Regions from separate parts of the Tumebacillus lipolyticus genome, predicted to be linked through region 2. Evidence: predicted binding sites of a transcription regulator. Region 2 holds the regulator's gene; each other region holds the start of a gene.

The links. The regulator LexA, encoded in region 2, represses DNA repair genes until DNA is damaged. The targets are predictions, from matches to a motif close to CGAACATATGTTCG.
Positions count from the first base shown of each region.
Region 1: ACFSOY_RS21265 (YhjD family protein) is a predicted target of LexA. The motif match lies at 4,724-4,737, and genes of this name have one in related genera.
Region 3: ACFSOY_RS11680 (DNA polymerase IV) is a predicted target of LexA. The motif match lies at 3,992-4,005, and genes of this name have one in related genera.
Region 4: ACFSOY_RS03770 (YolD-like family protein) is a predicted target of LexA. The motif match lies at 4,773-4,786, and genes of this name have one in related genera.

Region 1 is NZ_JBHUIO010000009.1:658-8,459, reverse strand. It holds gene ACFSOY_RS14205 (Ger(x)C family spore germination protein) at 1-136, shown strand, start outside; gene ACFSOY_RS14200 (M3 family oligoendopeptidase) at 354-2,120, opposite strand; gene ACFSOY_RS14195 (hypothetical protein) at 2,193-2,381, shown strand; gene aroA (3-phosphoshikimate 1-carboxyvinyltransferase) at 2,569-3,849, shown strand; gene ACFSOY_RS14185 (hypothetical protein) at 4,077-4,613, shown strand; gene ACFSOY_RS21265 (YhjD family protein) at 4,753-5,013, shown strand; gene ACFSOY_RS14175 (DNA polymerase IV) at 5,010-6,263, shown strand; gene ACFSOY_RS14170 (YolD-like family protein) at 6,277-6,600, shown strand; gene ACFSOY_RS14165 (arsinothricin resistance N-acetyltransferase ArsN1 family A) at 6,700-7,218, shown strand; gene arsC (arsenate reductase (thioredoxin)) at 7,259-7,684, opposite strand; partial or broken gene ACFSOY_RS14155 (ArsB/NhaD family transporter) at 7,699-7,802, opposite strand, start outside.
Region 2 is NZ_JBHUIO010000002.1:339,055-346,856, forward strand. It holds gene ACFSOY_RS00955 (beta-N-acetylglucosaminidase domain-containing protein) at 1-1,379, opposite strand, end outside; gene ACFSOY_RS00960 (hypothetical protein) at 1,578-1,742, opposite strand; gene clpP (ATP-dependent Clp endopeptidase proteolytic subunit ClpP) at 2,474-3,055, opposite strand; gene fabG (3-oxoacyl-ACP reductase FabG) at 3,260-4,000, opposite strand; gene lexA (transcriptional repressor LexA) at 4,222-4,845, shown strand; gene glnA (type I glutamate--ammonia ligase) at 4,890-6,224, opposite strand; gene ACFSOY_RS00985 (MerR family transcriptional regulator) at 6,280-6,705, opposite strand; gene ACFSOY_RS00990 (methionine gamma-lyase family protein) at 6,888-7,802, opposite strand, start outside.
Region 3 is NZ_JBHUIO010000006.1:6,730-14,531, reverse strand. It holds gene ACFSOY_RS11700 (ABC transporter ATP-binding protein) at 1-390, opposite strand, end outside; gene ACFSOY_RS11695 (anti-sigma factor family protein) at 469-1,674, opposite strand; gene ACFSOY_RS11690 (RNA polymerase sigma factor SigX) at 1,671-2,213, opposite strand; gene ACFSOY_RS11685 (hypothetical protein) at 2,349-2,726, opposite strand; gene ACFSOY_RS11680 (DNA polymerase IV) at 2,775-3,971, opposite strand; gene ACFSOY_RS11675 (YheC/YheD family endospore coat-associated protein) at 4,080-5,180, opposite strand; gene hslO (Hsp33 family molecular chaperone HslO) at 5,383-6,279, shown strand; gene cysK (cysteine synthase A) at 6,371-7,294, shown strand; gene folP (dihydropteroate synthase) at 7,447-7,802, shown strand, end outside.
Region 4 is NZ_JBHUIO010000002.1:955,858-963,659, forward strand. It holds gene ACFSOY_RS03735 (nitrite/sulfite reductase) at 1-643, shown strand, start outside; gene ACFSOY_RS03740 (hypothetical protein) at 772-1,134, opposite strand; gene nifU (Fe-S cluster assembly scaffold protein NifU) at 1,197-1,619, opposite strand; gene nifS (cysteine desulfurase NifS) at 1,674-2,858, opposite strand; gene ACFSOY_RS03755 (RrF2 family transcriptional regulator) at 2,898-3,350, opposite strand; gene ACFSOY_RS03760 (hypothetical protein) at 3,573-3,830, opposite strand; gene ACFSOY_RS03765 (DUF2225 domain-containing protein) at 3,969-4,640, opposite strand; gene ACFSOY_RS03770 (YolD-like family protein) at 4,839-5,156, shown strand; gene ACFSOY_RS03775 (hypothetical protein) at 5,449-5,604, opposite strand; gene ACFSOY_RS03780 (PhoX family protein) at 5,783-7,456, shown strand; gene tatA (twin-arginine translocase TatA/TatE family subunit) at 7,469-7,669, shown strand; gene ACFSOY_RS03790 (sulfite oxidase-like oxidoreductase) at 7,724-7,802, opposite strand, start outside.

The DNA.
Region 1 (7,802 bases), on a different contig from region 2:
GTATGTGTATCACCAACAAAATGAGCTATGGAAGCGCACGTTTCATCAAGTGAAGAGCAAAGTGAGAGAAGATATGCTCGGACCGATCGAGGTAGACGTCAACCTCCTGCACTCGGGTAAGCTGAAATTGCGTTGATCGAACCGGACAGGTGAACGAAATCGTCAGCTTGGCAAGCAAGTATTGAAATGAACTCATGCAAGCGGAGGCCACTCTGATCACCGACTGCGTAGATGAGCGGTTCGATCCTTGCCAGCCCAACAGGGGGGAATGCGCTTGCGTTCTTGAAGCGGATCGGGCGATGATGAGCGGGAAGCGCGTAAAAGGTCAACCAGCAGGGCTGGCTGACCTTTTACTACTTCGTAAGTCGCAAAAATCGCTCCACATCTGCTACCATCAGTTCGATCGCCGCTTGCCAAAATTCTGTCTGTGTCAAGTCGACGCCAAGATGTGTCTGTGCGACTCGTTCGGCCGTCATGCTGCCCGTATCGCGGAGCAACTGCCGATACTTTTGGTCAAAATCGCTCGCGCCCGTCTTTTTCGCCTGCGCATAAAGCCCCATCGAAAACAGATAGCCAAACGTGTAGGGGAAATTGTAAAACGGGTTGTCTGTCATATAGAAGTGGGGCTGCAAAATCCATTGGTAGGGATGATAGCGGTCGTACACCCCGTCATGCGCGTGGCGCTGCGACTCGACCATCAGCTCCGACAGCCGGGCTGCCTGCACGATGCCCTTTTTCCGCTCTTCATAAAAAGTGCGCTCAAATCGATACGCGCCGTACACGCCGAGCACCAACATGATCCCTCGTCCGAGCTTGTCGGCTAACATCGCAGCTTGAATCTCCTGTGACTCCGCTCGTTCGATCGCCGCATCCATCACGATCAGCTCGGCAAAGGTGGACGCCGTCTCCGCCAGCGACATCGGATAGTCCTGGGCAAAAGCGGGCAGCCCGTTCAGCACGTCGTTGTGGTAGCCGTGACCTAGCTCATGTGCGAGCACGAGCATGTCTGACGCTCGCCCGCGATAGTTCATGTACACGCGCGACTGGCGGCGGCGGAAAAACGGGGTGCAAAAGCCGCCTGCGCCTTTATCCGGTCTGCTTTCCGCTTCTACCCACCCGCTTTGAAAACAGGCTTTCGCAAAATCGGCCATCTGCGGCGAGAAGGCGCCGAACTGCTCGACGATCAACGCGGCAGCCTGATCGAACGGAATGTCTGACGTTGCGGCAGAAAACGGGGCGCCGCTGTCTGGCATGATCAGATCCTCCAAGCCGAGCAACTCCCCCTTGCGCTGCAAAAAGGGCGTCAGGCGATGGCGATTTTGCTCCACCGCTTTGAACATCGCATCGAGCGTCGCTTGCGAGAGCCGGTTGTGAAAGAGCGGCTCCTGCAGCACCGAGTCCCAGCCTCGTCTGCCGTACAGCGCGAGGCGGAAACCGGCCAGGTGGTTGAGCGCTGCTGCGAACAGCTCTTCTTCTCCTTTCAGCTTCTCTTCCAGCGCATTTAACATGCGCATGCGCACATCGCGGTCTTTATGGCTGAGCATCCCCCAGATCTGGCCTGTCGACAGTTCCTGCTGCTCACCGTCCAGCTCGAACGGCACGCGAAGTCGATTTTGCAGCGCGCGATACAAGCCCGCCCACGCGTGATACCCGTCGGCCGACAGCTCGTTGACCAGCAGTTCCTGTTCTCCGCTCAAGCGCACGTTTACCCGCTCGCGGCGCTCATCCAAATAAAGCCCGATCGAAGTGAGCTCCCCATCGAGCAACAGATCTTCCCATTCGCGCTGCGGCACCAAAGCCAATTGCTGCTCCAATCGGATCATCAGCGCCTGATGCAAGGCACGCAATTTGGCGACTTTGCCTTGCAGTGCCTGCACCTGGGCATCCCCACGGTGCTCATAGGACAGGCAGTACACAAACATGTCACACTCGGTCAATCGACTGCCCAGCTCCTGCAAGCTTATAATCAATGCTTTCAGCTGAGTCGAATCTTGATAGACAACGACCGTCTCGGACAGCAGGTCATGCAGGCTGGCAAGTTCTTCGGCAAGCTCTTTTGAGTCCTTGCCGCCGGAGAAGATGTCATCTAAGTTCCAATTTTGAGACAATTCTATGTGCATGAAATCAGCCCCTCTCTCATTTCAAGCATATACCAATTGGAACAGGTCAGCTTGAATCGGGAGAAAGTAGGTATGACGAAAATGTTACAAGTGCACACTCGCAATCGCATCTCGCAAGCTGCGTCATTGTACAGCGAACTGCATCTGTGCGCGTTGCAGGAAGATCTGCAGGTGTTCAGCTCCACGTGTGAGGTGGAACAGAGCGGCACGCTCGTGCAGGTCGCCGCTGTTTGGGCGGAAAAGGACGGGCTCGCTTTTTGACGATCAACGATTCAAAAAAGAACGACGATCGATGGTGAGCAACCGATAGGAATGGTAAGATAAGAGATGAAGAAACGTTGCCGCTTTTGAGCAGAGATGAGCTGAAAGATCGAGCTGAGATGGAGCGCCTTTCAAAAGTTGTTTCGTTTTTCGACAGGAAGGACAGAGGAGGCAACAGACGATGGATATGGTGATTCAACCGGCGGAGCGAGTGCGAGGCGCCGTGACAATTCCGGGGGATAAGTCGATCTCGCACCGGGCGGTGATGTTTGGGGCGTTGGCAGAGGGCGTGACTTCTGTGCGCGGCTTTTTGCCAGGCGCGGACTGTTTGAGCACGATCGATTGTTTTCGCAAGATGGGCGTACAGGTGGAGCAGGTATCGGCGACAGAGCTGCGGGTGAACGGAGTTGGATTGCACGGGTTGCGCGAGCCTGACGATGTGCTCGATGTCGGCAATTCGGGCACGACCGCACGCCTGATCCTCGGCATTTTGGCAGGTCAGCCTTTTCACAGCACGCTGACGGGAGATGAATCGATCAGACGTCGCCCGATGGGGCGTGTCACCAACCCGCTTCAGGAGATGGGCGCAAAGATCGATGGCAGAGCGGGCGGCAAGCTCGCTCCGCTGTCGGTGCGCGGTGGCGGGCTGCAAGGCATGAAATACGTTTCACCGGTCGGCAGCGCGCAAGTCAAGTCGGCGATCCTTTTGGCTGGCCTGTTTGCGGACGGCACGACAGGCGTCAAAGAGCCGGAGCAGTCTCGTGACCACACGGAGCGGATGTTGCGAGCTTTTGGCGTTCCGGTTGTCGAAGAGGATGGCTACACCGCCGTCCGCGGCGGCTCATCGCTCGTTGCGACCGAGATCGAAGTGCCAGGCGATCTCTCGTCGGCCGCTTTTCTGCTGGTCGCCGCTGCGATCTTGCCAGGCTCCGATCTGACGCTGCGCGGTGTGGGCATCAACCCGACGCGCGCCGGCATCTTGGAGGTGTTGCGCGAGATGGGGGCGAACATCGAGCTGTCGAACGAGCGCCTCTCGGGCGGCGAACCGATCGCCGATCTCCGCGTGCAAGCGGGAGCATTGCGAGGGATCACCGTGTGCGGCACGCTGATCCCTCGCCTGATCGATGAGATTCCAGTGCTCGCCGTGGCCGCCACGCAGGCGGAAGGCGTGACGGAGATTCGCGATGCGAAGGAACTGAAGGTCAAAGAGTCCAACCGTATCGCCACCACCGCCGCCGAACTGCGCAAGTTTGGCGCGCAGGTGGAAGAGCTGGAGGATGGCCTTCGCATCGTCGGTCGCACCAAGCTGCGAGGCGGCGCGGTGGTGCAGACGCACCATGACCACCGCATCGCGATGGCGATGGCGGTCGCGGCACTCGCGGCAGACAGCCCGGTGACCATTTGCGACTGGGAGTCGGTCGACGTGTCGTTTCCTGGTTTTGCCGAACTAGTGCAAAATATCAGATAATTGCTTGACAACCTCTATGGGGTCGAGTATGATGTTGCCAAGAAGCTTTAGTTCTGGTTTCTCTCCACTCCTATCATAGTTTGCCTGCTCCAGTTCGGGAGCAGGTCTTTTTTTGTTTGAAAGCGATTTCTCGATGATCAGCAGCAGCGCGCAAAGATTGTACGTCTTTTGTGGCCAAGCGCCGAATAGAATGAAGGTGAACAAGTGCCACGCAAGGGGGCTTTCGCGTGAGAAATCTGAAACTGTTTTATCACACGGTGACCGCTCAGGTTGTGATCATCCTGTTTATCTTAATAAAGATCTTGCTGGTGCCCTTTCTGATCTGGACGTTCCTCGGCACCTCCGCTTTGGCGATGGTCGTGCTCGACGTGTCCACGATCGTGCTCGGCACCGCCTTGGCGCTTTCGATGGGGATGGTCGGCTACTATCAAGCGCGCTTTTTTTCCCACGATCGACCGCTTGCGGATGCGCTCCTGTACATGAGCTTCGTCCACGGCCCGGCCGCTCTGTTCCTCTTGTACAAATGGGGGAACGGCGCCGCCTGGGACACCCATCTGCTCCTCTTTTTTTCCGGTTGGCTGTCGATGTTCTCACATCCGATGAACTTGGTCGGCTTCTATGGCCAATGGGTGGACGGTGTGGCGCTGCTGGCGATGGCCGGTTGCTATCTGCTCGGCGTGTTTCTCTTCCATGATGATCAGCGTCATGAAAATGTGCAGGGCGTGGATTTCCAACAGCTTCGGGTCAAAGGTCGCTTAAAGTGATGTTAAATATGGAACTGATCATATATAAATTCCACTGTACCATATCTGTCGATATGGTACATTTTTGCTTTGCATAACGCTTGAGTGTTCGAGTATACTTTAAAGAATACAGAACATATGTTCGAGGTGGTGGAGAAAGATGTGCTCGATCACTCTGATTCACAAGGTGATTCTCCTCGAGAAGTTAGAAGAGCAGCTACGGGACGAAACGAAAAACTTGAGAAGTGAACTTCGCGAAAGGAACTTGCTTCTGTTGGAACGAGAAGAGCGAGATCACGATATTTTTGTCCTGTTTACAGAGAACGAGTATCGGCGCAAAGTGTACTTCATGCGACCGATGCTCGATGCGGAGCAACAGGGCATTCTGGGGTGCTACCATCTGGGAGCTGAGCGGCAATGAAGCTGATCTATGGCCTGATCGACATGCAAAGTTTTTACGCTTCTTGTGAAGTGGCCGCGCGTCCCGAATATGCGTGCCACCGGAGGGAGCAAGACAGCTTGAGCGATCCACCGCTCGTCGTGGCAGGAGACCCGGAGCGGAGGTCGGGGATCATTCTGGCGGCGACGCCGACAGCAAAAGCGCAAGGGGTCGAAAATGCGATGCGCCTTGGCGAGGCGCTCGGGATCGCCAACCGCTTGGTCGTGGTCAAACCGCGGATGCAACTGTATTTGGAAACGAGCGCCCGCATCCAACAGGTGGTGCAAGACATGTTTCCGCTCTATGAACAGTTTTCGGTCGATGAGGCGTTTTTTGCTTTTCCTTATCCTTCCCAACTGTTCACCGACCCAGTGGCTGCGGCACAAGAGCTGAAAGGGACGATCTGGGATCTGTTTCGGATCAGGTGTCGCATCGGCCTTGCCCCGAACAAGTGGCTGGCCAAAATGACGAACAAGCTGGCCAAAAAAGACCCTTCTGGCGTTGTCTGGTGGACAGAAGAGGACATCGAGACAAAACTGCACCCGCTCTCCGTTTTCGAGATGTGGGGGCTGAAGAAGCGGGCGCAGGTGCTCCATGATTTCTTTGGGGCGAGGACGATCGGGGATGTCGCGCAGATTCCGCTCTATGATTTGCAGCACAAGTTTGGCGTGTGGGGGATCGTGATTCATCGCTGGAGCCACGGACAGGATCACTCGCTGATCAACCCTGATTCGTACGACGCGCCGCACAAGGGGATCTCGCACCGGACGACACTGCCGCGAGATTTTTACAAGCGCGACGAGGTGGCAGTCGTGATCCGCGAGCTTTTGGATGAAGTGTGTCGTCGCACGAGAGATCAAGGGCAGAAAGGGCGGCGGATCGGGCTCTGCCTCACCTATGAAAAGCTGAAAGGCGGCTTCTCCAAAGCGAAGACGCTGACCGCGCTCACCGATCAACCGAAAGATTTATATCCCCACCTGATGTGGCTTTTCGACCGCTGGTGGGATAAGAGCGGGGTGCGGGCGGTCACCGTCTCGCTCGAACTGCTGCGCCACTCGAACACGCTGCAGTTAGATCTGTTTGAAGATCTGACGAAGCAGAGGGAGTTGACCCGCACGGTAGATGAGATCAAGACGAAGTTTGGCGAAACGAGCATCATGCGCGCGGCCAGCTTGAAACAGGCGGGGCAACTGCTTGAGCGGAGCAAGAAAATCGGCGGTCACTACATGTAAAGGGGGATTTCGGATGCGAATTGTGGATGGCAACATTTTTGAAGCGATGCGGTTGGTGCTGCCCGAGCATCGGGAGGTGATGAAGCGCGAGGCGGTGGCGGCGAGGAGAAGAAAGATGCCGGTCGTGTCTGAAGACGCTTGGAGCGAGATGGAGTATGTGCTGCAAGAAGCTTTAGAATATCAGCTGCCAGTCGCTGTCTCCCTGTTTCACCCGCTGGAAGACCGAGTGCTGATCGGCGTGCCTTCGACGAGAAACGGTGGGCTCTTTCTGCAGACAGCAGAAGGAGTGGATCGGATCGAGATGAGCAAAGTGCTGAACATCATTGCTTGCGAATAACGGGGCGAACTGTTTGGTGAAATAACAGCTTGTAAGAAGCGAAAGCATTGAGCAAATTTGATAGCTCTGTATAAAATTAAGTTGAAAATTTATACTTCCATGATTGAGGTGGCCACTTTGATACTCATTCGCAAAGCCCGAGTAACCGACTTGAAATCAATCCTTGTAATCTATAACCAAGGAATCGAAGATCGTATCGCGACTCTGGAAATCCAACCGAAGGATTTAGCGTACATGGAATCCTGGTTTGAAACTAGGCAAGGACGTTACTTTGTTCTAGTTGCCGAGGTGAAAGGTATAGTTGTTGGGTGGGCGTCAGTAAACCCATACAATAGCCGTACCGCATACAGAGGAGTTGGTGATCTCTCTGTATATATCGATCGGGAACATCGTGGTCGTGGAATCGGACAAAAGCTGTTACAGGAACTTGAGCAGACAGCTCAAGAAAACGAATTTCATAAACTCGTTCTTTTCACCTTCCCTTTCAATGGTCTTGGCCAAGGTCTTTATCGCAAGGCTGGCTTTCGTGAGGTGGGAGTATTTCATAACCAAGGAGTACTCGAAGGCAAGTTTGTAGATGTCGTGGCGATGGAGAAATTGCTCAACACTGATTCATAAGATCAAAAAAGGTCCTCATGGCGAGGGCCTTTTCCTATCGTTATTCACCATGTTTAGCAAATCGGATGATGCGTTCCTCAATCTCGTCACGTACGCGTTGGAAGACGGCCCATTTTTCTGCTTCCGTTCCTGTTGCCTTGGCTGGATCGTCAAAGCCCCAATGGAACCGGGTCACATTCGGAGGCGTGATCGGGCACTTATCACTGGCATCGCCGCAAAGAGTGATCAGGAAAGCTGATCGTTTGACTACTTCTGGATCGATGGTGTCCGAAGTCTGGTTCGAGATATCGATCCCTTTCTCTGCCATCGTTTTGACAGCATTCGGGTTCAGACCATGTGCCTCGATGCCTGCGCTGCGAACCTCGTATCTGTCACCCAGATATTTCTTTCCAAAACCTTCTGCAATCTGGCTGCGGCAAGAGTTCCCCGTACAAAGAAAATAGATGGTTTTCTTAGAAGTTGACATATGATCCCCTACCTTTACTGAATGAGAGTCAACCAGAAGTATAAACCGATGAGCGTGATGAAGAGCGTCGGAATGGTCAACACAATACCAGTTCGGAAATATTGCCCCCAGGTGATCA
Region 2 (7,802 bases):
GCCAACAGACCTAACTCCCCCTCACGGCTCAGTTTCATCAACCACGGGTCGATCTCCGTTACCAGCTGTCGATTGGTGATCGCTTTGCTCAGGTTCTTTCGCAGATCGCGAAGCTCCTCAAACTCTTTTCGCAATCGCTCTTTGTCACCCGCATCGACCAACGCCTTAAACTTCGGATTCCATTTATCATCGGCAATGATCGACCGACGAGAATAATCTGTAAATTTATTGAATAGTTCTGTACGCTCGATACCGGATAGAGATGATAGGCTCTCCACATACGCTTTTTGCGGATCATAGGAGGCTGGATGATCTAAATATTGTCCGATCGAATACAGGGCAGGCTTGGATGATTCCAACTGCACCATCGTGTTGGCCAGCAGACCGGTCACATGTGTTTGCAGATCGTTGGAGCGATGCTCAAGCGGTCCGAAAAACAGCTTCGGCGCTTGCTCAACTTCGTACGTATAATCGTTGATCGGATAGTGATCCCAGACCAGAGGCTTGCGGCCGAGCAGCTGTGCCGCTTTATCCGCGTCGGCAGCTTCAATTTTTTTGGAGAGGATCTCCGGGCCTGTCCAGATCACTTCGATCGATCCTTCCAACTGCTCCCTCAAAGTCACCCAATAGCTGTTCTCCTTGACGCCATAATATTGGGTCGGCATAAACCACAGCTGAAAGTTCGAATCTTTTTTCCGAACCTCCTCAAGAAGCGAGTTCGCAAGCGTCACATGAGCTTGCGCATAATTGGTGCCATAGGTCCCGCGATCTTTGTCTGACAACCCCCCCTGCGCCTGGTCGAATGACAGCAGGATCGTGTCCACGCCAAGCTTTCGCAACTGCTCCGTCTTGGCGAACAACTTCTGTTGATCTTCTTCCGATGAATAATTGATCGCCTTGCTCTTCATCTCCGCCGAATTGGAACTGCTCTGGCTGGAAAGCGAGAGCCCTGGCGAGATCGAATAGACAAATCTCAAACCGCTCTCCTTGGCTTTCTGAATCAGTTCCTTTAGCTTGGACGCCTGCTCCTCCGGATAAGGCAGAGCCCAGTCAACACGTTGAAACGGATCATTTGCTGGCGCGTATACGTATGTATTGTAGCGGTTGCTTGACATGAACTCAAACATGGACAGACGCTGTTCGTGCGTCCAAGATGCCCCGTAAGTTCCTCCTTCGATGACCCCACGGATGGCGAAAGACGCAGAGGCTTGCTGTTTCTCCTGCTGCTGTTTCAACTGGTCTGCCGAATTCGCCGCAGGAGAAGTGACGGCGGTCGCTTCGCCTTTTTTCTCGTCGTATCGCTGCGTGAGATACCAAGCGCCGCTCGTTCCCAACAACGCGACGAGGACTCCGGTCCAGACAATCGCTCTTTTGTTCACCCTTCTCCCCCATTCCTACACTCTTTTACTGCTTCCTTTACTACCTTAGCAAGAATAAGAAAAAAGCACCACCCAAAAAAGCGAATGGCGCCCGTTTTTTTCAGATTTTTTCGCTTATTACCAATTCTGAGTGAACATAAAAAATCTTATGACAACCAAAACCTCAAATTGACTGTCATTTGGTCTGAAATTTCAGACTTATGATGCGCTATCGTAATTGTGTCTCCACTTGACGATCCACCCATCATGTACCGCTTCAGGCTCGCCTGTTTCGTAGCCGAGAGCTTTTAAGATACATGTATATTTTTCCACTTGGTCCAGCTTGGGCATCGTCATGCTCACCTGCCAGTTCGCCATATCCACCCTCGATCGCCTCCTTCGCGTTCGATCCAAGAAATACCGCCTTGCTCGTCCTTTCGATCTATGGTTCGAGTCAAATTCTCGATCATTCACCATATTGTGCAGGGAATCGATGAGATATCGAATTCGGCCCTCCTCTCGCTCTCACAGTTTCAGCAACGATTCCTTCCTTTATATAGACGAGCATTCCCCGCATTTGGTTACAGATTTTACAAAAAAAAGACCTCCGCTCAAGAGGTCTTGGGGCGATCGATCAGAATCGATGCGTGATCGATCATATTTCTATGTACTTCCAGCGAAAGTCGCTCAACATTGTGAGCTCGGGATGCTTTCATCGTAGATCGAAAATCCTTCGCTCTCCTCATAATCGATCACAAGATCCTGTACGAGTGTCGCCGTCTTCGCGCCAAACAGGAACAAAATGCCCGACTCCATCACTTGCGTATCTCTGTGTGTTGGCTCATCCAGAGCCAATTTATAGGTAGGACCGCCTCAGCCCGGCAACACATAGATGCGCACGCCCAACTGCTCGCCATCCTTTTCGGCCAGCATTTCCTTCATCCGCTCCACCGCAACGTCGCTCACATCGATGATCATTTTGTTCTCACCTCACTTTGAGTGTAGCACAATCTCACCGCAAGATCAGCTTCCTGCCTTGCCCGAACCTCGCTCCTCAGGAAGACGAAAAGACCACCGCAAGCGGTGGATCCGCTCACGGTGGTCGGTGTGGTGCCTTACAGCTTCTCGATCACCTTGTCGATCAAGCCGTACTCTTGCGCTTCCTGGGCTGACAGCCAGTAGTCGCGATCCATGTCGGACGCCACTTTGTCATATGGCTTGCCGGAGCGCTCAGCAAGGACGGTGGTCAACAGCTTTTTCGTGCGCAGCATGCGTTCCATTTGAATCTCCATGTCGGACGCTTGCCCCTGTGCTCCACCGAGCGGCTGGTGGATCATGATCTCTGCGTTCGGCAGTGCGATCCGCTTGCCATCTGCGCCTGCTGCCAGCAAGACAGCTCCCATCGAGGCTGCCATGCCGAGGCAGATCGTCGATACATCAGGTTTGATGTATTGCATCGTGTCATAGATCGCCATGCCGGCAGACGTCGAACCGCCCGGTGTATTGATGTAGAGATGAATGTCTTTGTCCGGATCATCAGCCGCGAGGAACAGCAACTGTGCGATAATCGAGTTGGCCACGTTATCGTTAATCTCGGTACCTAAGAAGATGATGCGATCTTTTAACATCCGTGAGTAGATGTCATAGGAACGCTCTCCCATGCTGGTTTGTTCCACGACGTACGGAACTAGATTCATCAGTATGTACCTCCCTGTCGATGCGCGAAACTATGTAGCAAGGCTTTGCAGCACAACCATTTATCTGGAAAAACGACCTGACAGGTTGCCCCGTCGCATTTCCCTGTTCACCTCGCGCTTTTGCAATACTTTGCGCATCGTAAAAATATAGTAGTACGTTCTTCAATCTTTGTCAAAATGAGACTGCTGTGCCGATCGATCCGTTCAGAAGCTCAAGCCTCCATCGACAGACAGCACCGCACCATTGATGAAGCTCGCCTCATCTGATGCCAAAAACAGATAGGCGTTGGCAATATCTCGCGGTTGACCGAGCCTGCGCAACGGCGTCTGCTCCTTCATCAGCTGCAAGACCTTTTCCGGCACCTTTTCGGTCATCGCCGTCGCAACAAATCCCGGGGCGACCGCGTTGACCCGCACACCTTTTGGCCCGAGCTCTTTCGCCCACGTTTTGGTCATCCCGATCACGCCCGCTTTCGTCGCCGCATAGTTGGTCTGGCCGACGTTCCCGTACAGAGCGACGACAGACGCCGCGTTTAGAATCACGCCTTCCCCTTGGGCGATCATCACCCCTGCCACCGCTTGCGTGCAGAGAAAGACGCCGGTCAGGTTGATCCCGATCACCCGTTCCCACTGTGCTTGTTCCATCTTGACCAGCCAACCATCGCGCGTGATGCCCGCGTTGTTCACCAGAATGTCGACGCGGCCGAAAGCTTCGACTGTGCGCGTAACGAGCTGGTTCACATCGTCTGCAGCCGATACGTCCGCTTTTACAAAATGCGCCTGTGCACCGAGCGCTCGAACCTCTTCGACTGTCGAGGTTCCGCTGTGCTCATCAAAGTCGGCAATGATCAGCTTCGCACCGTTTTTGGCGAACAGCAGCGCCGTCTCTTTTCCGATCCCGTTTGCCCCGCCGGTGATGATCGCAGTCTTATCGGCTAACCGCATCTGCCACTCCCCCTTGCATTTATATGTTGATGCTTTGATTATAGCACGACCTTCTCACATGCGCGGAAACTGTCCGAACGCTCGCCAGCATTGAGAAAATAAGAACTTACGTTTGTATCTATTACCAACCTGTGGTATAATTCTTTCAACAATCAATCTGCGAACATATTTTCTCATTCTGATAACCTACTCATACCCTGTAGTCGAGGAGTGTATTTGACATGATAAAGCTATCGAAGCGTCAGCAAGAGATCATGGAGTTCATCAAGAGAGAAGTAAAAGACAAAGGGTACCCACCGTCCGTTCGCGAGATTGGCGAAGCGGTCGGTCTCGCTTCCAGTTCTACCGTGCACGGCCATCTGGCACGCTTGGAACAGAAGGGGCTGATTCGCCGCGACCCGACCAAGCCACGAGCGATCGAAGTGCTCGACTTGGATCAGTCGACCGACTCTCGCTTTGAATATTCGACTGTGATGGCGCCGATCGTCGGCCGCGTGACCGCAGGCACGCCGATCACCGCGATCGAAAATGTCGAGGATTATTTCCCGCTGCCGACCCGTTTTGTCGGTGACAACAACGTCTTCCTGCTAAACGTTGTCGGAGAGTCGATGATCGATGCGGGCATCTATGATGGCGATCTCGTGATCGTCCGCCAACAGGCGACCGCCCTGAACGGCGAGATCGTCGTAGCGATGACCGAAGATGACGAAGCGACCGTCAAGCGGTTTTATCGAGAAGCTGATCATATCCGCCTGCAACCGGAGAATCCGACCATGGAAGCGATGCGCTATGCAAACGTTTCCATCCTCGGCAAAGTGATCGGCGTTTTCAGAGAGATCATGTGATTGAACGATAAAAAGCCCCGTCCATCGGACGGGGCTTTTGCTGTTTAGTATGTGGTCAGGTACTGCGTGCGCTCCCATTCGTGAACGGTCGTGCGGAACATATCCCACTCGATTTGCTTCGCTTCCACAAAGTTCGCGATCACGTGCTCGCCGAGCGCTTTGACGATCACCTCGTCAGCCAACAGCTCATCGATCGCCTCTTTCAGCGAGGAAGGCAAGGAGTGAATGCCAGCTTCGAGACGCTCTTCTTCGTTCATCACGTAGATATTGCGGTTCACTGGGTCTGTCAGCTGCAGTTCGCGGCGGATGCCATCCAGACCTGATTGCAGCATCGCAGCCAACGCGAGGTACGGGTTGCACGCCGGATCTGGGTTGCGCACCTCGATGCGGGTGGAAAGACCGCGCGATGCCGGAATGCGAACGAGCGGCGAACGGTTTTTCGCAGACCATGCGATGTAGCAAGGCGCTTCATAGCCAGGAACCAGACGTTTGAACGAGTTGACCGTCGGGTTGGTGATCGCAGTAAAGCCGCGAGCATGCAACAGCACGCCAGCCAGGAAATGTTTTGCCGTCTGAGACAAGCCCAGCTCATCCTTGTCGTCGAAGAACGTGTTCACTTTGCCGTTGAACAGGGACAGGTGGCAGTGCATGCCCGAGCCGCTGATGCCAAAGATCGGCTTCGGCATGAACGTCGCGTGCAGGCCGTGCTTGCGAGCGATCGTTTTCACCACCAGCTTGAAGGTCATGATGTTATCTGCTGCGGTGACAGCATCTGTGTATTTGAAGTCGATCTCATGTTGGCCAACAGCGACTTCATGGTGAGAAGCTTCGATCTCAAAGCCCATCTCTTCCAGCGTCAGCACGATCTCACGGCGGCAGTTTTCACCGAGGTCGACCGGTGCGAGGTCAAAGTATCCGCCTTGGTCGTTCACCTCAGTCGTGATGTTTCCTTGCTCGTCAAGCTTGAACAGGAAAAACTCCGGTTCCGGACCTACGTTCATCGTGTCGAAGCCCATCGCTTTTGCCTCTTCCAGCGCGCGCTTCAAGGTGGAGCGCGGGTCGCCTGGGAACGGGGTGCCGTCCGGCATGTAGATGTCGCAGATCAGGCGGGCTACCTTGTAGCCTTTCTCTGTCTCCCACGGGAAGATCAACCAGGTGTTCAGGTCCGGATACAGGTACATATCGGACTCTTCGATGCGAACGAAGCCATCGATGGAGGAACCGTCAAACATCATCTTGTTGTCCAGCGCTTTGTCAAGCTGAGACACCGGAATCTCTACATTCTTGATGACGCCAAGCAGATCGGTGAATTGCAGGCGGATATACCGCACGTTCTCTTCTTTCGCCATGCGTTTGATGTCTTCTGTGCTGTAGTTCATTTCTGGTTCTCCTCCTTAGGCTCCACCCTCATAGGAATGAATGCTCTATATTGTTTTAGTGGAAAAACCGCGACAGATCGCCAGCATTAAACGGGTTGTGCCCCTGCATGCCCGGACGACGCAGCATTTCCTGTTTCAACCTTTCGCGAAGCTCGCGATCGGTCAGATCGCGTTTCGCATCTTGAGCCACTCTCTCCGCCTGTTCTTTCTTTGTATCAGGCAGGAGGCTTGAAGCGGTCTTGGCAGGCCCAAGCACCGTCTTGATCCCTGCAATATTCAGCCCTTGGTCGATCAGCCGCTTGACTTCGAGCAAGCGTTCCACGTCATTAAAGGAAAACAATCGTTGATTTCCTTCTGTGCGCGCCGGCTGTACCAAGTTATGTTGCTCATAGTAGCGAATTTGCCGGGCAGTGAGATCGGTTAGCTTCTGGACGATGCCAATCGGAAAAAGGGCGAGATTGCGTCTGAGTTCATCGTTCATTCACATCAACGCCTCTCCTGTGATAGCCATATTATATGCCGTGTCAAGGATAGGTGTCAACGCATGTAAGGAAATCTGACATAGATTTTTTTCTGGCTCACCGGCCAACAGCAAAAGACCATACTCAAAGCGACTGACGTCACTTTTAACATGGTCTTTTCTGATGTTCCGTATGACAACTGTTACAGCAGTCCTTTCTCTTTCAGCGCTGCAACTGCAGAAAGCACAGCCACTTTCGCATGCGCATAGGTCAGACCGCCCTGCAGATAGCCGATGTACGGCTCGCGAATCGGTCCATCGGCAGACAGTTCGATCGACGAGCCCTGAATGAACGCTCCTGCCGCCATGATCACCTCATCCGCGTAGCCGGGCATCGCCCACGGTTCCGGCTTGACATGCGAATCGACCGGGGCTGCCGCTTGGATCGATTGGCAAAACGAGATCAACCTCTCCCGCGTGCCGAGCTGAACCGCTTGGATGATGTCTGTGCGCGGCGCTGTGGAGGCTGGATGTGTGACCAATCCGAGCTCTTCGAATAGCGCAGCAGCAAAGACGGCACCTTTCACCGCTTCCCCGACCACGTTGGGTGCCAAAAAGAACCCCTGGAACATCGTGCGGTTGGTTCCGAGCATCGCGCCCTGCTCCGCTCCGATGCCAGGCGCCGTCAGACGGCAGGCAGCGCGGTGCACCAGATCGGCGCGTCCAGCTACATACCCACCGCTGTGCGCCAAGCCGCCGCCAGGATTTTTAATCAGCGAACCGACGATCAGGTCTACGCCCACTTCTGTCGGTTCACGCCGCTCCGTAAATTCGCCGTAGCAATTGTCGACGAAGACGATCACATCCGGCTTGATCCCTTTGACGAAGCGCACCATCTCCCCGATCTGCTCGACCGAAAAGGAGGAGCGCCACGAGTAGCCCGCCGAGCGCTGAATGCCGATCATCTTCGTGTTCGGTTTGATCCGCTTTGCAGCGAGTTCGTAGTCGACCTGATCGCCTTTTAGCGGCACCGAGTCGAAGGAGATACCATACTCTTTCAACGACCCCTCCCCCGACTCTCCGCGGACGCCGATCACCTCTTCCAACGTGTCATACGG
Region 3 (7,802 bases), on a different contig from region 2:
CCCGTCCGCTCTCCCGGCCATGCCGACGCGCTCGATCAGATCGTCAACGCGCTTCTTGCGCAGATGGCGCGGGACTCCTGCCAACTCTGCGTGCGTCTCCAACAGCTGGCGGCCGGTCAGCCAGTCCTGATAGCGAAACAGCTCGGGCAGATAGCCGATCTTGCGCTTGGTGTCGATATCGCCGATCGGTCGGCCCATCATCTCGGCACGTCCGCTCGTCGGGTGAATCAGCCCGAGCATCGTGCGGACAAACGTGCTCTTGCCTGCGCCATTTGGCCCGATAAACCCGAAGACGACGCCGCGCGGCACTTCGAGGGTGATATTTTTACAGCCCGCTCTTCCGTCATACTGTTTGGTGAGATTCCATGTCTGAATCACGAGGTCGCTCATGAGTAACTCCTTTCCGTGCAGAACAGAACAAGAGCAAACCGATTGGCGGCTGCTCTTGCTCCCATCTGACGTTCGCTTCTAGAGGCTGTTGGCGATGCTCAGCAGTTTAGCTTTCAGCTCTTGATCTGACATTTCAGCTTGGAAATAGAGGGAGATGTTGTGAATCTCTCCGTCCGCTTCCCACATCAATGAGGCGCTGTTGCCATACTGCTCGGGCAGGAACAGACCGCTGTTGCCCTTTACTTTAACATCTTCCGCTTTCTTCTTGCCTTCGAAGAATGGAATCGGCAGCGTGGTCTTCCAATCTTTGATCGAAGAGAGCTGTGCGCTGACTCCTTGCGGCAGGAGCGGCGAGGCGAGAATCGTCCGGCGCAGCTCTTCCACATCCACATCGGCCGGCACGTTGAGCTTCGGCGAGCTGAACACTTTGTAGTTGATCCATTCGCCATTGTTTTGCCCGAACTGATAGCTGGTCGTCTTCGGGAAGGTCAGCGCAAAATGCTTGTCGTTCAGCTTCTCGTCAAATTTTACGCCTGCGTTCAGCTGGGCCAGCATCTTGTTCGCCTTGTCGGTGTCCAACTGCATGTTGATCGTATACTCAGGCTGAATGCCACCATATTGGAACTCATAGCCAGCAGGGAGAGTGATCGGGGAAACACCTGCCGCTTTCATCCCGTCCAGCGATTCGAAATTTTGCTGTTCGCGAGTTTCATCGACCCAGAATTTCCCGAGCCCGCTGATCGTCTTTTCGCCGATCTCGTGACCGGAGAAGAGCTGTCCGATGCTCTGCAGATCCTCTTGGGTGACTTTGACCATCTCCACTTTGTTGACGCGGAAGATGGAGAGCAGTCCGTCTGCTGCCGCTTGAACTTGCGGGATGGTCATCACCGAGACGACCAGTGCGGCCGCCGCCGTGCCTGCGATCCATTTTTGATATGTTTTTGCCATGCTAAACCAGCTCCGTTTCGTTTGGGGTGGGGTTGCAATCGTTTCGATCGGCCGGGTCGGCTCGATCGCTGCGCTTGCACCAGCTGTGCGCTCGCGCAGTTTCGCTTCAAAGCGCGACCAAGCTTGCTCGACGTCGATCTTCGCCTCTTCAGGAAGCGGGGCGAAGCTTTCGGCGAGCGCCTCATCCGCCCAGGCGGTCAGGCGCTTCAGCTCAAGGAGGGCTTGGCGACAGAGGTCGCACTGGTCGAGGTGAAGGGCGAGCTCCTTGCGCTCTTGGCGAGAGAGTTCGCCGTCGACATATGCTTGGATGCGTGCTTCTTGTGGACAGTTGTTCATGCCTCAGACCCCCTTTTTCGTTGATAGAGATCTCGAAATTTGCGTCTGGCGCGGGCGAGCAACGTGCCGACCGAGCCGGTATCGACCGAGGTTGCTTCGGCCAATTCTTTGTAGTTGTAGCCGGAGTATTTCATCATCAGCAAGGTGCGATCGCGCTCCGGCAGAGAGAAGATCGCCTCGCGAACCGCTTCGATCTCCTCCTGATGGAGCCAGCGGTCTTCAGGTGATGGTTCCACTTGCGAGCTGTGATGCGCCTGCTCTTCATCGCGGGCATTGCGCCTTTTCTCACCGCGCAGATAGTTGTAGGCGGCGTAAATGCCCGCTTGCATCAGCCACCCACCGATATTTTCAATGAGGCGAATGTCTTGATCGTACAGTTTCAGAAACACCTCTTGGGCGAGGTCTTCTGCTGCCGACTGATCGCGAGTGATGCGCATGATCTGCCGGACAACCTGCGGGTAGTAGGTTTTGAACAGCTCTGGAAATGGCGGAGCGGTATGGGAACTCGGTCGTTCTGCCATGCGTGCGATTCCCTCCATTCTGCGCCTCCTTTCATCGCGGGCTTCTATCTATACGAAACCGCCCGAGCGGCTTTTGTGACAGCAGCGATCAAAAAAAGAAGCATGACGCGATGTTTTCTGCGCGTCATGCTGGAAAGCGAACCGATTCGTGCGCTAGGCCACATAGGTAGAATAGCCGAAAAATCCACCGAGGATGCCGGCGATCCCGATCGCTCCCAGATAGAGGCGAAGCAGATTGGTGCGCTCTCTCGGCGGCAGGCTGTCTTTCAGCGCGGTGATCGACTGCGAGTTGCGGATGATGACGAGCAGGGCGGCCAGCGTCCCGACGACAGCAAAGAAGCGAGTGAAGCTGAGGTCGAAATAGGTCAGGAACAGCGCAAGGAAAAGCCCGCCGAGGCTGATGCCGTAGAGATACTTGTCCAACTCCGGCAACGCGTTCCGCTTGGTGCGCACGAGGAAGGTGTAAAGGTTGAGCAAAAGTGCCGCAATCAACATAAATTGAAACATCGTAGCTAACGTATGGGTTGTCATCGCATATCTCCTTTATTATCAGAATTTTATATCTATTAGTATACAGGATTACATGTCCTCGCGCTTGATCAATCGTGCGCGCGTGACGATGTTTTCGCCAAATTTGTCTTTCAGCAGGTCGACCGTCTTCGAAAGCTCCTCCTGTTTTGGGTCGGGGGCGCGAAAGCTGAGATCGTCGAACAGGCTGAGCTGCTCCGCATGCTGTTGGTCGTCTGCACAAAGCCCGCTGACCGAGACGCCGATCAGCCGGATCGCATCCTTTTTCGTGAGCGCGCACTTGGCGAGCAGTCGTTTCGCCACCTCGTAGATCGTCTGTTCCAAATGGGTGGGTGCAGGCAAGGTCTGGCTTCTGGTGATCGTGCGAAAGGGGGCGTAGCGCAGCTTCAGCGTCACCGTCCGCCCTTTCACACCTTTGCGGCGCAGGCGGCGCGCCACCTTGACCGCTTGGCTGAGCAGCGTGGTTTCGAGGAAGGCGATCTCCTGCACATCTGCGGCGAAGGTCGTCTCGTGACCGACCGATTTGACCTCATGCTCCGGCTCGACCGGTCGATCGTCGAGGCCGTTCGACAGCCGATAGATGTGATCGGCAAAATCGCCGAGGTGGATGCGCATGCGCTTCAGATCCATGTTGGCCACATCGCCGATCGTCTTCAGCCCGAGGCGCTGCAGCTGTTCGGCGCTCTTCTTGCCGACGCCCCACAGGCGGGTGATCGGCAGGGGGTGAACGCGATGGAGCAGATCCTCCCGGTTCAGCAGGACGAGCCCATCCGGCTTTTCCAGATCGGAGCCGAGCTTGGCGAGATATTTATTGTAGGAGATGCCGACCGACGCGCTCAGGCCAAGCTCGTCGCGAATGTCCTGCTTCAGCCTCCTCGCGATCGTCAGGCCATCCCCGAACAGGCGGGCGCTGCCGGTGACGTCGAGAAACGCCTCGTCGACCGAAAGACCCTCGATCAGCGGCGTATAGCGTGCGAGGATGTCAAACATCTGACGGGAGACGGTGCTGTATTTTCTCATGTTCGGGAAGAGAAAGATGCCGTCCGGACAGCGGCGCTGCGCCTCTGCGGTCGGCATGGCGGAGCGGACGCCAAACACCCGCGCTTCATAGGAACAGGTCGAGACGACACCACGCCCGGACGCAGGTCCGCCGATGATCACCGGGCGACCGCGCAACTCCGGCTGGTCGCGCTGCTCGACCGATGCAAAAAACGCATCCATATCGAGATGTAATATCGTTCGCTCCATCCGTTTCACCTCCATGTAATCGAACAAACGTTTCTATTTCTTCAGCATAACAAAAAAACCGTTTCGACTCTAGGGCGAGACGGTTTTTTCTTCCAAGCGCTGAAAGGGTCAGAATTTCTGCCGATCGGATCGGAGCGGCGGCACAGCTTTTCTGCGCGGCGGGGCGATCGTCGTGCAGAAGGCGAGCAGATGCTGATAGGCCGCTTTGCGATCTGCCATCGACAGCGCTTGGCGGCCAGGGCGCGGGTTGATGTCGAGCGGGTACAGCTCGCCGTCGGTGGTCAGCCCGATGTCGATGCCGAGAAAGGCCAGCGTGGGTCGGATCGGTGTCAGCGCTTCGGCAGTGAGGATGGCGACCTGTTCGATCTGCTCGCGGGTGGGCATGTTCAGCCGCCGTTTGTTCATCTCCGCCTCCAGCCAAGAGAGCGGTTCGATCCGTCCGCCGCGCGCGAGGTTGGTCACCGCTTGCCCCGCCTGCCCCGCTCGCGGCACGGTGGTCACCGGCCGCCACCTCCGCTCTCCATCGCGAAAGAGCACGACGCGCAGGTCGATTTTGCAACCGCCGACCTCGACGAGCGAAACGCCTTGCTGAATCAGGTGCGGCGTTCGCTTCAGCTGCGCGGCGATCAGCTGGAGCAGCTGAGCTCGGTCGACGGTGCGTCGCTTTTGCTCAGCGATGGTGAACAGACCGTCCTCAGCTCGGGAGATGCACAGCACGCCTTGCCCTTTCGAACCGCGAACCGGCTTCAAAAAGACGCTCGGGTAGCGCGTCAGCCAGCCGATCGCCTCCTCCGCCCGCAGCAAGGAGTCGGTCGCCGGCAGATGAGCGGCGAGGGCAGGGGAGTCGGACAGGGCGCGCCAGACGCCGCGCTTGTCGGGCAGGCGCGGGTTGAGCACCGGGATGCCGCGCGCTCGCAGCGATCGCTTGAGCGCTGCGTACTGGGGATCGAGGCGTGCGATGTGCACAAACACCTGGTCGACGATCAGGTGCGGCAGCTTCGTTCGGCCGTACCACCAGGAGCCGTTCGCTCGCTGCCGGAAGCCCGACACGCTGTTCGCGCCAAGCGCCATCTGATGCGGGTGAAAAAACAGGATGGGGATCTCCGCCTCGCGCCCGACTGCTGACAGCAGCTCCCACGTGGGGGGAAGTCGTGTGGCGGTCGGCCGCGGAAGATCGGTCGTCATCAGTCCGAGCAGAGGTTGCTCCAAGGGGGTCACCTTCCACTGTAGCGTTTTCACCTATCGTATGAAGCGCGATCGCCATCCGTCTCACTCTTTTGCTGCCGCTTCGTATACTTACAACTGGGGGAGGATCATGCTAACATAGAGTAGTGTTTGGAGATGTGCAAGTTTTACCATCTGCAGTTCGGTGTGTTCAGCACCGTTTTCAGCATTGAGGAGGAACGACAGAATGAGCGATTATTTGGTACGCGCAACCGCACTCGACGGCAAGCTTCGCGCGTTTGCATGCATAACGACGGAGATCGTCAGGGAGCTTTCCGATCGCAACAAGGCACTCGCTTTGGCAAGCGCCGCCCTCGGTCGGACGGCGACGATGGCTGCGATGATGGGCGTGATGTTAAAAGGCAAGGAGACGGTCACACTGCAGATTCGCGGGGACGGCCCGCTCGGGCGCATCGTGGCGACGGCAGACAGCGAGGGCCATGTGCGCGGCTATGTGGACAACCCGCTGGTCGAACTGGCTCCGAAAGATGGCATCGTGTTCGGCGATGTCGAAAAGCTGGATGTCGGCGCAGCGGTCGGCGATGGTTTTCTCTATGTGATCAAAGACTTGGGGATGAAGGAGCCGTATATCGGCTCCGTGCCGCTGGCGACCGGGGAGATCGGGGACGATTTCCTGTACTACTTTGCCCAGTCCGAACAGACTCCGTCTGCGCTCGGGCTTGGCGTTCTGGTCGGGAAGGATCAGGCGGTGACTGCTGCGGGCGGCTTTTTGCTCCAGCTGCTCCCAGGGGTGTCGGACGAGGATATCGACTACATCGAAAATCAGATTCGCCAGTTCCCGCACATCACTTCACTGCTCGTGCAGGGATACACGCCAGAGGAGATCTTGAAGCGGTTGATCCCAGGCGACATCAACTTCAATGAAAAGGTCGAGATCGGCTTCCGCTGCGACTGCTCCCACGAGCGGTTTGCCCGCGGTCTGCTGTCGCTCGGCGCGGCGGAGCTGACCAAGATCATGGAAGAGGACAAGCGGGCAGAGCTCGTCTGCCACTTCTGCAACGAGGTCTACCAGTTTGAGGAGGCAGACCTGCTCGAACTGATCGCCGAGGCAAAGAGGGATTGACAGAAAAAGGTCTCCCGCGCTACACTATGAGTAACAAATATCGTAAATCCAACTGCAATACTTGGCTATGGATTTAGGGGAGGTACAACCAATGCGCGTGGCAAATAACATTGCAGAACTGATCGGGCAGACTCCGATCATCAAATTGAACACCATCGGCGGGCCGGACGATGCGGAGATCTATGTGAAACTGGAGTCGTTCAACCCGGGCGGCTCGGTGAAGGACCGCATCGCCTACTCGATGATCGTCGAAGCGGAAAAGGCGGGAGAGATCAAGCCGGGCGATACGCTCGTCGAGCCGACATCGGGCAACACCGGTATCGGGCTTGCGATGATGGCGGCAGCAAAAGGGTACCGAGCTGTGCTGGTCATGCCGGACACGATGTCGGTCGAGCGTCGCAACCTGCTCCGCGCGTACGGGGCAGAGCTGGTGCTCACTCCGGGTGCAGAGGGGATGAAGGGCGCGATCGCCAAGGCGAACGCGCTGAAAGAGGAGAACCCATCTTGGTTCATCCCGCAGCAGTTTGACAACCCAGCGAACCCGAAGATCCATCGCGAGACGACCGCGCAAGAGATTCTTGCTGCGTTTGACGGGCAGTTGGATGCGTTCGTCGCGGGCGTTGGCACCGGCGGCACGCTGACCGGCGTCGGCGAAGTGCTCAAGTCGAGCAACCCGAACATCAAGGTCGTGGCTGTCGAGCCGAGCGCCTCTCCGGTACTCTCCGGCGGACAACCTGGGCCGCACAAAATCCAGGGCATCGGCGCAGGGTTCGTTCCGTCGATCATGAACACCGACCAAGTGGATGAGATCATCCAAGTCGAGAACGAGATCGCGTTCGAATATGCGCGTCGCCTCGCCAAAGATGAGGGCATCCTCGTCGGGATCTCCTCCGGCGGCAACGTGTACGCTGCCCTGCAGATCGCCCAAAAGCTCGGCAAGGGCAAGAAAGTGCTCACCGTGGCTCCGTCCACCGGGGAGCGGTATCTGTCGACCGCGCTGTTCCAGTTTGAATAGAACGACCAGAGTAAGCACCTTTTTGGTGCTTACTTTTTTGTGCCATCCTGCTGATCGCCCTTCGCCATCGCCAGACGAAAAGGTTGCCAACCGGCAATCTTTTTTAGTTTCATTTGCTATAATGAAAAAAGTTTGGCGAGGGGGAATCGAGGATGAGATACAATCCTTATGTGATACATATTGAAAATGAAGCGCACCTGCATGCGGAGTTCCGGCTGGTCGGTTCGACCGAGGCGGGGAATCGGATCATGCTGAACAAAGGGCGCAGCTTTGTGATTCGCATTGACGAGGTGAGCTTGAAGGCGGCGAACATCTTGAAGCAGGAGATGCTCTCCCGCGGCGGGGATGCGGCGGTGCACCGCGATGTGGCAGACCTGTCTGCAGGCGACTCTTCGATCGTGCTGATGGGGACGAAGCGACAATATCTTGAGCTGATCGACAAGCTGCGCATTCAGCCTTTCGGTCTCAAACAGCTCGGGCAAGAGCTGGCCGAGGCGATCGATCGCTA
Region 4 (7,802 bases), 620 kb from region 2:
CCTCTCGCTTCCGGTCGGCCGCATCTCCGGCGACATCTTGCTCGAATTCGCCCGCGTCGCCAAGCAGTACGGCAATGGTGACCTGCGCACGACCAACACGCAGAACATCATCATTCCGAACATCCCGGATGAAAACGTGGCCGCTCTGCTCGACGAGCCGATCATTCAGCAGTTCACCGCCAAGCCACCGACGTTTGTCGGCCATGCGGTCTCCTGCACCGGCAACGAGTTTTGCAATCTCGCACTCGTCGAGACGAAAGCGCGGATGAAGGGCATCGCCGAATATCTCGACACCGCGTTCCCCGACTTTCCCACCCCGATCCGCCTGCATGTGAACGGGTGCCCCAACCAATGCGGTCAGCAGGCGATCGCCGACATCGGATTGGCAGGTGCGCTGGTGCGCCGAGACGGCAAGATGGTCGACGCGTTCGATGTATCGATCGGCGGCGGGCTGGGACGAGATGCGAAATTTAACCGCAAGATCGCTCTGAAAGTTCCGGGCGACCGCGTGCATCACACCATCGAGTCGATCGTGCGTCACTATATAGATCACCGCTTGGAGAGCGAGACGTTTCGCGAGTACGCCAACCGCGTGGCAGATGAAGAGCTCAAATCATTTTTAGAGCGGACGACAGCCGTTTAAGCGCTAAGCGCTGAGCGGTCCGTTCCGTCAAGCTCCTTCATCCCCGCTATAAAAATCAAAATCCCCCGCTGGAGCGCGACGTATCGCGATCAGCGGGGGATTCTTCTGCTTGGCTAAACGATTGTCTGTTACAGCATCCGCTTTTGCGCGAACAGGAAGTCGGTCAGGCTGTTTTTCAGCAGCTCCAGCTTCTCGTTCTCTTTTTTCAGCGCTTTGTACAGGTGCTTGTTCTTGCCGATGCCGAGCTTTTCCAACTCGGTGCCCGTCTCCGACCAGCGCTGCGCTTGGCGTTTTAACTTCGACATCTCGCGTTGGTTTTCGATGATCGAATGCTGCAGGGCGGTATGGATCTGCTGAATCTGGTCGGCAGAGAGCTTCATCGTCCAGTTGTCCGCATCCACCTGTGTCAGTTGCAGATCGACCACATACTCTTTCTTGCCATCGGGGAGCAGCGGGTTGACCCACTTCTCCTCTTTCAACTCATCAGACATTGCGGTCACCTCTTTTCAAAAAACTCCCTCCAACAGAGGTGTGGAGGGAGTTTGGAATGATCTTACTGTTCGTCCCAGTCTTCGAAGTCTTCTTCGTTCAAACCGAGGTTTTTGCCCGATTTCTTTTGATAGTCGAGCAGAGCAGCTTTCAGCGCCTCTTCTGCCAATACGGAGCAGTGCATCTTCACCGGCGGCAGGCCGTCGAGCGCATCGGCGATCGCGCGGTTGGTCAGGTCGAGCGCTTCGTTGATCGTCTTGCCTTTGATCATCTCGGTGGACATCGAAGAAGTTGCGATCGCTGCACCGCAGCCGAACGTCTTAAACGTCACGTCTTCGATCATGTTGGTCTCATCGTTGATCTTCAGGTACATCTTCATGATGTCCCCACACTTCATGTTGCCAACTTCACCTACACCAGATGCGTCTTCGATCTCACCGACATTGCGCGGGTTGGTGAAATGGTCGATAACTTTATCGCTATACATATTGAGTTCCTCCTCAGAGTGTTGTTTTTTCAAGCGGTATTGCGCTGTAAGTTCTTACGTGATCGGCAGGCCCTTTTGGAATCGCTCCCAAACGGGGGACATCGCGCGAAGTTTGTCTGCGATCGGCTTCAGCTGCTCGATCACATAGTCAACATCTTCTTCGGTGGTCGCTTTGCCCAAGGACAGGCGCAGCGAGCCGTGTGCGGTGGTGTGGGTCAGACCCATCGCCATCAGCACGTGAGACGGATCGAGCGAGCCGGAGGTGCAAGCAGAGCCGGAAGAGGCTGCGATGCCCTTCATATCGCAGGAGAGGAGCAGCGCCTCACCCTCGATGTACTCGATCGAAACGTTGACGTTGTGCGGCAGGCGCTGTTCACGCGGACCGTTCAGGCGGGTCTCTTCGATCGAGCCGAGGATGCCGTCGATCAGCTTGTCGCGCAGGGCGGACAGGCGAGCCGACTCCTGCTCTCGCTCCGCGACAGCCAGTTCGATCGCGACGCTCAGGCCGACGATGTTTGCCACGTTCTCAGTGCCCGGGCGAAGCTTGCGCTCTTGACCGCCGCCGAAGTACAGAGGCTGCGTGCGCACGCCGCGGCGCATGTAGAGGACACCGATCCCTTTCGGACCGTAGATCTTGTGGCCGGAGAGCGCGAGGAAGTCGCAGTTGATCGCCTTCACATCGACCGGGATCTTGCCGACCGTCTGCACAGCGTCCGTGTGGAACAGAATCTTGCGCTCACGGCAGATCGCGCCGATCTCTTCCACCGGCATGATCGTGCCGACTTCGTTGTTGCCGTGCATGATCGAGACGAGCACCGTGTCGTCGCGAAGCGCGTTTTTAAAGTCGTCGACCGAGATGCGGCCATCTGCGTCAACCGGCAGATAGGTCACTTCGAAGCCTTCCTTCTCCAGCGCTTTAAACGCATCGAGAACCGCGTGGTGCTCGACGACGGTGGTGATCAGGTGGTTGCCCTTTTTCTTGTTCGCGCGGGCACCGCCGACGATCGCAATATTGTCCGCTTCCGTACCGGAACCGGTGAAGACGATCTCTTTCGGATCGGCGTTGATCGCTTTTGCTACCTTTTCACGAGCTTCTTCCATCAGCTTGCGAGCCGGTCGGCCAAATTGGTGAATCGAGGAGGGGTTGCCATACACCTCTTTGAAAACATGCATCATCGCATCGAGAACTTCTTGGCGGACCGGGGTGGTTGCCGCATGGTCCAGATAGACTTTACGCAAAACTGTCATCTCCTTCACAACTATGTCTAACTTGGTTGGTTACTTGCTTGACTCCTTGTGCGTATAGAGCTTGGCGCTGCCTGTGACGATATCGTGAAGCGTGATGTCGTCAAGGACGGCAACCATAGTATCTCGTAACTTCTCCCAGACGACCTTGGTCGTGCAGTAGTCGGTCTTGGAGCAACAGAGCTCCGCGTCCTCTTCGGAGGAGTGCAGACACTCGACCGGCGCGATCTCGCCTTCCAGCACTTTGACCACCTGGCCGACGTTGATCTCCTCAGGAGGACGACCCAGCCGATAGCCACCGCGAGCACCGCGTACACTGGTGACGAGCCCTGCCTTTCGCAGCTCGACAAAGATCTGCTCCAAGTATTGCTCGGGAATCTCTTCGGCAGAAGCGATCTGCTTAATCGGCGTCGGGCCTTCCTCCGCTCTTTGCGCTAAATAGGTCATCGCCATCAGGCCGTAATGACCGCGCGAAGAAAGCTTCAATGTACGCACCTCCTTTGGAACAAGCAGATATCCGCCTGCGCATACCACTAACTAATCTTGACCATATTGGTCAGGATTATGTGTAAAAACAAATCAGGAACTCGCAAAACGAATCCTGATTGATTTGGTCAACATTATTATAGGCATGGGTAGCACCTGCTGTCAAGGCATGCCAAGGCCAAAAAACTGCGTTGTCAAGACCCAACTGAGAAAGATTTTCAATTATTTCGCGTCATCTTTTTTCCGGTTGTCGATGATGACCGGAGCTGCCACCACCGTAGCGTGGCCTGTGCGATTTTCATAGCGCATCAGCTTCTCCACCGCAGGTTCGGCGAGCAGATCGATCTCGCGCTGAATCGTTCGCGCCAGATCGAACTTGCCAGCTCCTTCTAAAAACTTCCCGACCTCCCAAAGATCGTTGTAGCGCTCAATCTCCTCGCGGTTCAACAGCCCGCGCACCTGCACGCTGATCGGTCTCATCCAGCACCCACCTTTTGTCCAAATCGAAGAGTTGTGCCAAACGACGCGTTCCACAAGGCACTGCCGCCGCTCTTGACGGCAAAAGTCGGATCGACCTCACCTCTTCTGACTGCATTATAGAAGATTGTCTTCGCGCGCTCAACCTGACATCTGCTGCGGCTCTCGCATCAGCGTCCACTGATCGCGAGCCAGCTTCGCATACTTGGGCAGCGACTGCTTATCTTGGATCACCTGGTTGAAAAAGTAGATCGCTTCCTTCTGCTGGTTCAGCCGGCGGTGCAGTTCGCCGATCAGATAGGTGATGCGGCCGTCCGCCCCGATCGTCCGGTCATGCTCGTAGGCGTTAAAATAAAAGTCGAGCGCATGGCGCAAAAAGCGCTCCTCCTGCACCGCATCGCCCTGCTCTCGGTACAGCCAGGCGAGCTGCAAGCACAGGCCGCCGACCGTTTTGGCCGGCTCCTCCATAAACTGTGCGCAGAACACCGCCAGCTTGAAGGAGGTCATCGCCTCCTCGATCGATCGCACGTTGCCAAAATCGCGCGGCATCCAGCGGGTCACCACTTTCTGGCGATAGCGCTCTCGCTTATAGGAATTGATTCGCGGCTTGGTCTTATCCATATAGGAGAAGCCGCACATGCCGCATACATTGATCGTATAGTAATTTGGATTCACCTGGCGATAGGTCGCGTAGAAGTCACCTTCAACACTCTGCGCTTTTACCGCTTTGGATAGGACTTTTTTCGTAACATAAACGTGAGAACAAAGCGGGCACGTAATCTTTCGGTCATAGAGCACATCGGTCAGAATCATGCGATCTCATCCCCACTCATGCAGAATATAGGACTTATGTCCTTATCTTCTCATGAATGACAGCGTTCGACAATATACTCTTCTCGTTGACAGCGGCGAGTGTTGTTTTTTACAAGCAGATCGGTTAAAATAAGAACAAGTGTTCGTGTTCATTTTTATACTCGTCTACCGTACTATTTTATGCAAGGGAGCGATCATATGAACCGAGGAAACAAGATTTGGGATGATCAGCAGACGATTTCGCCTGAATTCGGTGCGCATCTCGCAGAAGGTGGTGCTTTGCCCCACAGCGTGCAAGTCGCGACCCGCGACCCGCAGGAAGAGATCGAGCACCGTGTGCAGGAAGCGATGATGCACTGCCGAGCACTGCGATTTGTCGTCGGAGAAGTGGACGGTGAACATACAGTGGAGGGACGAGTCGTCAGCTACACCCCGGATACCCGGAGCATGCAGATCAGCAACGAATGGGGGGAGTTCCTGCTCCCGCTCCAAAATATCGTGCGCGTGCTGTGTTGATCATAGCCCAAGTGAGGTTCGAACCGATCGGTGCGGGCGCTTTCATCCGGCAGATCCGCTGATGCTCGCCAACTCTTGGTACACGCTTTTCCCAGCATTCCCGCTCATGGTATACTGATTGTGATAGCTGGGAAAGGAGCGCATCACATGAATCAGAAGATCGTTCGCACCGTCTCCCTCGTGCTCGCAGTGGCGATGGTGGTCTCACTCCTCTATTCGATTACCTATAGCCTGCTGTAAGGCAGTATGATACTGCTTCGTCCGCCCTGTCCGTCGCCGGTCAGGGCGGATTTCATTTGCACAGCGCCGCATAGGACAAGCCGATCAAGAATCCGAATCCCAGCACGTCTACCGCCTGTGAGCCAAATAGAGATTTCACCACGAACAGCACCGCGATCGAAATGATCGAAACGAGCATGCCGAGCCAGATCTTTTGCTTGCTTTTCATCCCCACCGCCTCCGTCAGTTTCCATCCTACCTCTCTTATACCCAGATCGCGGACGATCCACACATCCCATTTTCACAAATGCGCAATAGTTGTTTACAAGATTTTGACCCCTCCTCAATCACAGTTGATTCGTTTTCCATTACCCTTGAGTTGTAGAACATATTGGAGGGATCGACAAATGGAAACGATGAACCGTCGCAAGTTTTTGTCCTATCTTGGCACCGGCTCCGTGGCGCTGGCAGCCGCTTCATCCGGCCTTGGCGTGCTGACGAGCGAAAAAGCAAAAGCGGCGACTGCCGACCACCTGTTCGGATTTAAGACCAACAAAGTATCCGGCTATTTCAAACCGATCCAACATTCCAAAGAAGATCAACTGCTGCTCCCGAAAGGATTCAAATATGATGTGGTCGCCGCATACGGTGATGTGATCAACGCTGCTGGCGACACGTTCGGCTTCAACAACGACTACACCGCCTACTTCCCGCTCAATGGAAAGAACTCAGACAAAGGTCTGCTCTGGGTCAATCATGAGTACACCAACCCGATCTGGGTCGAAGGACAGCCGGGATCTGGCGGCTATACGAAAGAACAGCTACATAAGTTGCTGTACAACCAAGGCGGCTCGATCATCGAGGTCTACCGCAGCCAAGATGGGACGTGGAAGCTCGATAAACGCTCTCAATATGCGCGCCGCATCACCGGCCTCACGCCGTTTGAGCTGACCGGACCTGCGAAGGGATCGAAAGCGGTGGGAGGTGTCAGCAAAGTGCAGGGCACCTTTGCCAACTGCTCTGGCGGCATCACCCTGTGGAACACCGTCCTCTCCTGTGAGGAGAACTTCGAAAGCACAGCAGAGGCGGCCGGGCTCAATCAGACGCACTACGGCTGGGTGATCGAAGTCGATCCGTTCCATGCGGAGTGGCAAGTGCGCAAACACACCGCGCTCGGTCGCTTCCATCATGAGAACTCGGCGATGGGATTGGCGAAAGATGGTCGCATCGTCGTCTACATGGGCGATGATGAAAAGGATGCCTGCGTCTACAAATATATCTCCAAAGGCAAGTTTGACGCGGCGAAGGAAAAGGCGAACTCCGCGCTGCTCGAAGAGGGCACCCTCTACGCCGCCAACATGAAAAAGGGCGCCTGGATCGCGCTGACCATCGAAGCGGTACAAAAGGCGCTGTCCGCACAAGGCTTTAAAGCACCCGCGCTGATCAGCAAGACGGTCGAGAAGCTGAAGGCGCAGTTCCAGACGCAAGCGGACGTGCTGGTCTATGCGAACGAGGCGGCGCTGATTCTCGGGGCGACCCCGACCGACCGTCCAGAGGATGTTGAGATCTCTCCGTTTGACAACACGATCTTCATCGCCCACACCAACAACGACAACCACGGCAACATCCACGGTCACATCACCCGCTTCTTTGAGCAGGATGACGATCTGGGCGCTCTGGAGTTCGACTTTGAGATCTTTGCGGCTGGCGGTCGCCAATCTGGCTTCTCCGCGCCTGACAACCTGTCCTTCGACAGCAACGGCAACCTGTGGACGGTCACCGACATCTCCGGATCGTCGATCAACAAAGGCGTCCACGCTCATTTTGGCAACAACGGGCTGTATGTCATTCCGACGATCGGCCCGAACGCCGGAGAAGCGATGCAATTCGCCTCCGCTCCGCTCGACGCCGAACTGACCGGACCGTTTTTCACGCCAGATGAGACCACCCTGTTTCTCTCCGTTCAGCATCCGGGCGAACAGACGAAAGACATCAAAGCTCCGACCTCGATGTGGCCGCACCGCCCGGGCGATTCGATGCCTCGACCAGCTGTTGTCGCCATCACCGGCTTTAAACTGTAGGAGGGAACGCACATGCTCACCAACATCGGAATCCCCGGCTTGATCTTGATCATCATCATCGCCCTGATCATCTTCGGTCCATCCAAGCTGCCTGAGCTCGGCCGCGCCTTTGGCAAGACGCTCTCCGAGTTCAAATCTGCCACTCGCAATCTCGTGCATGGCGAGGATGAGGAAAAGGACAAGCAGGAGAAAAAACAAGAAAAGCTGGCCTAGCCATCAGCAAAAGACCCTGTCTCGCGCGACAGGGTCTTTCCCTTCTTCGTAGCGTTAGGATGGGTCAAGCTCGCCACCCTGCGCTTTCTTCTGCTCGTGCAGACGAATTCGCTTCGCCACCTGCTCATAATAC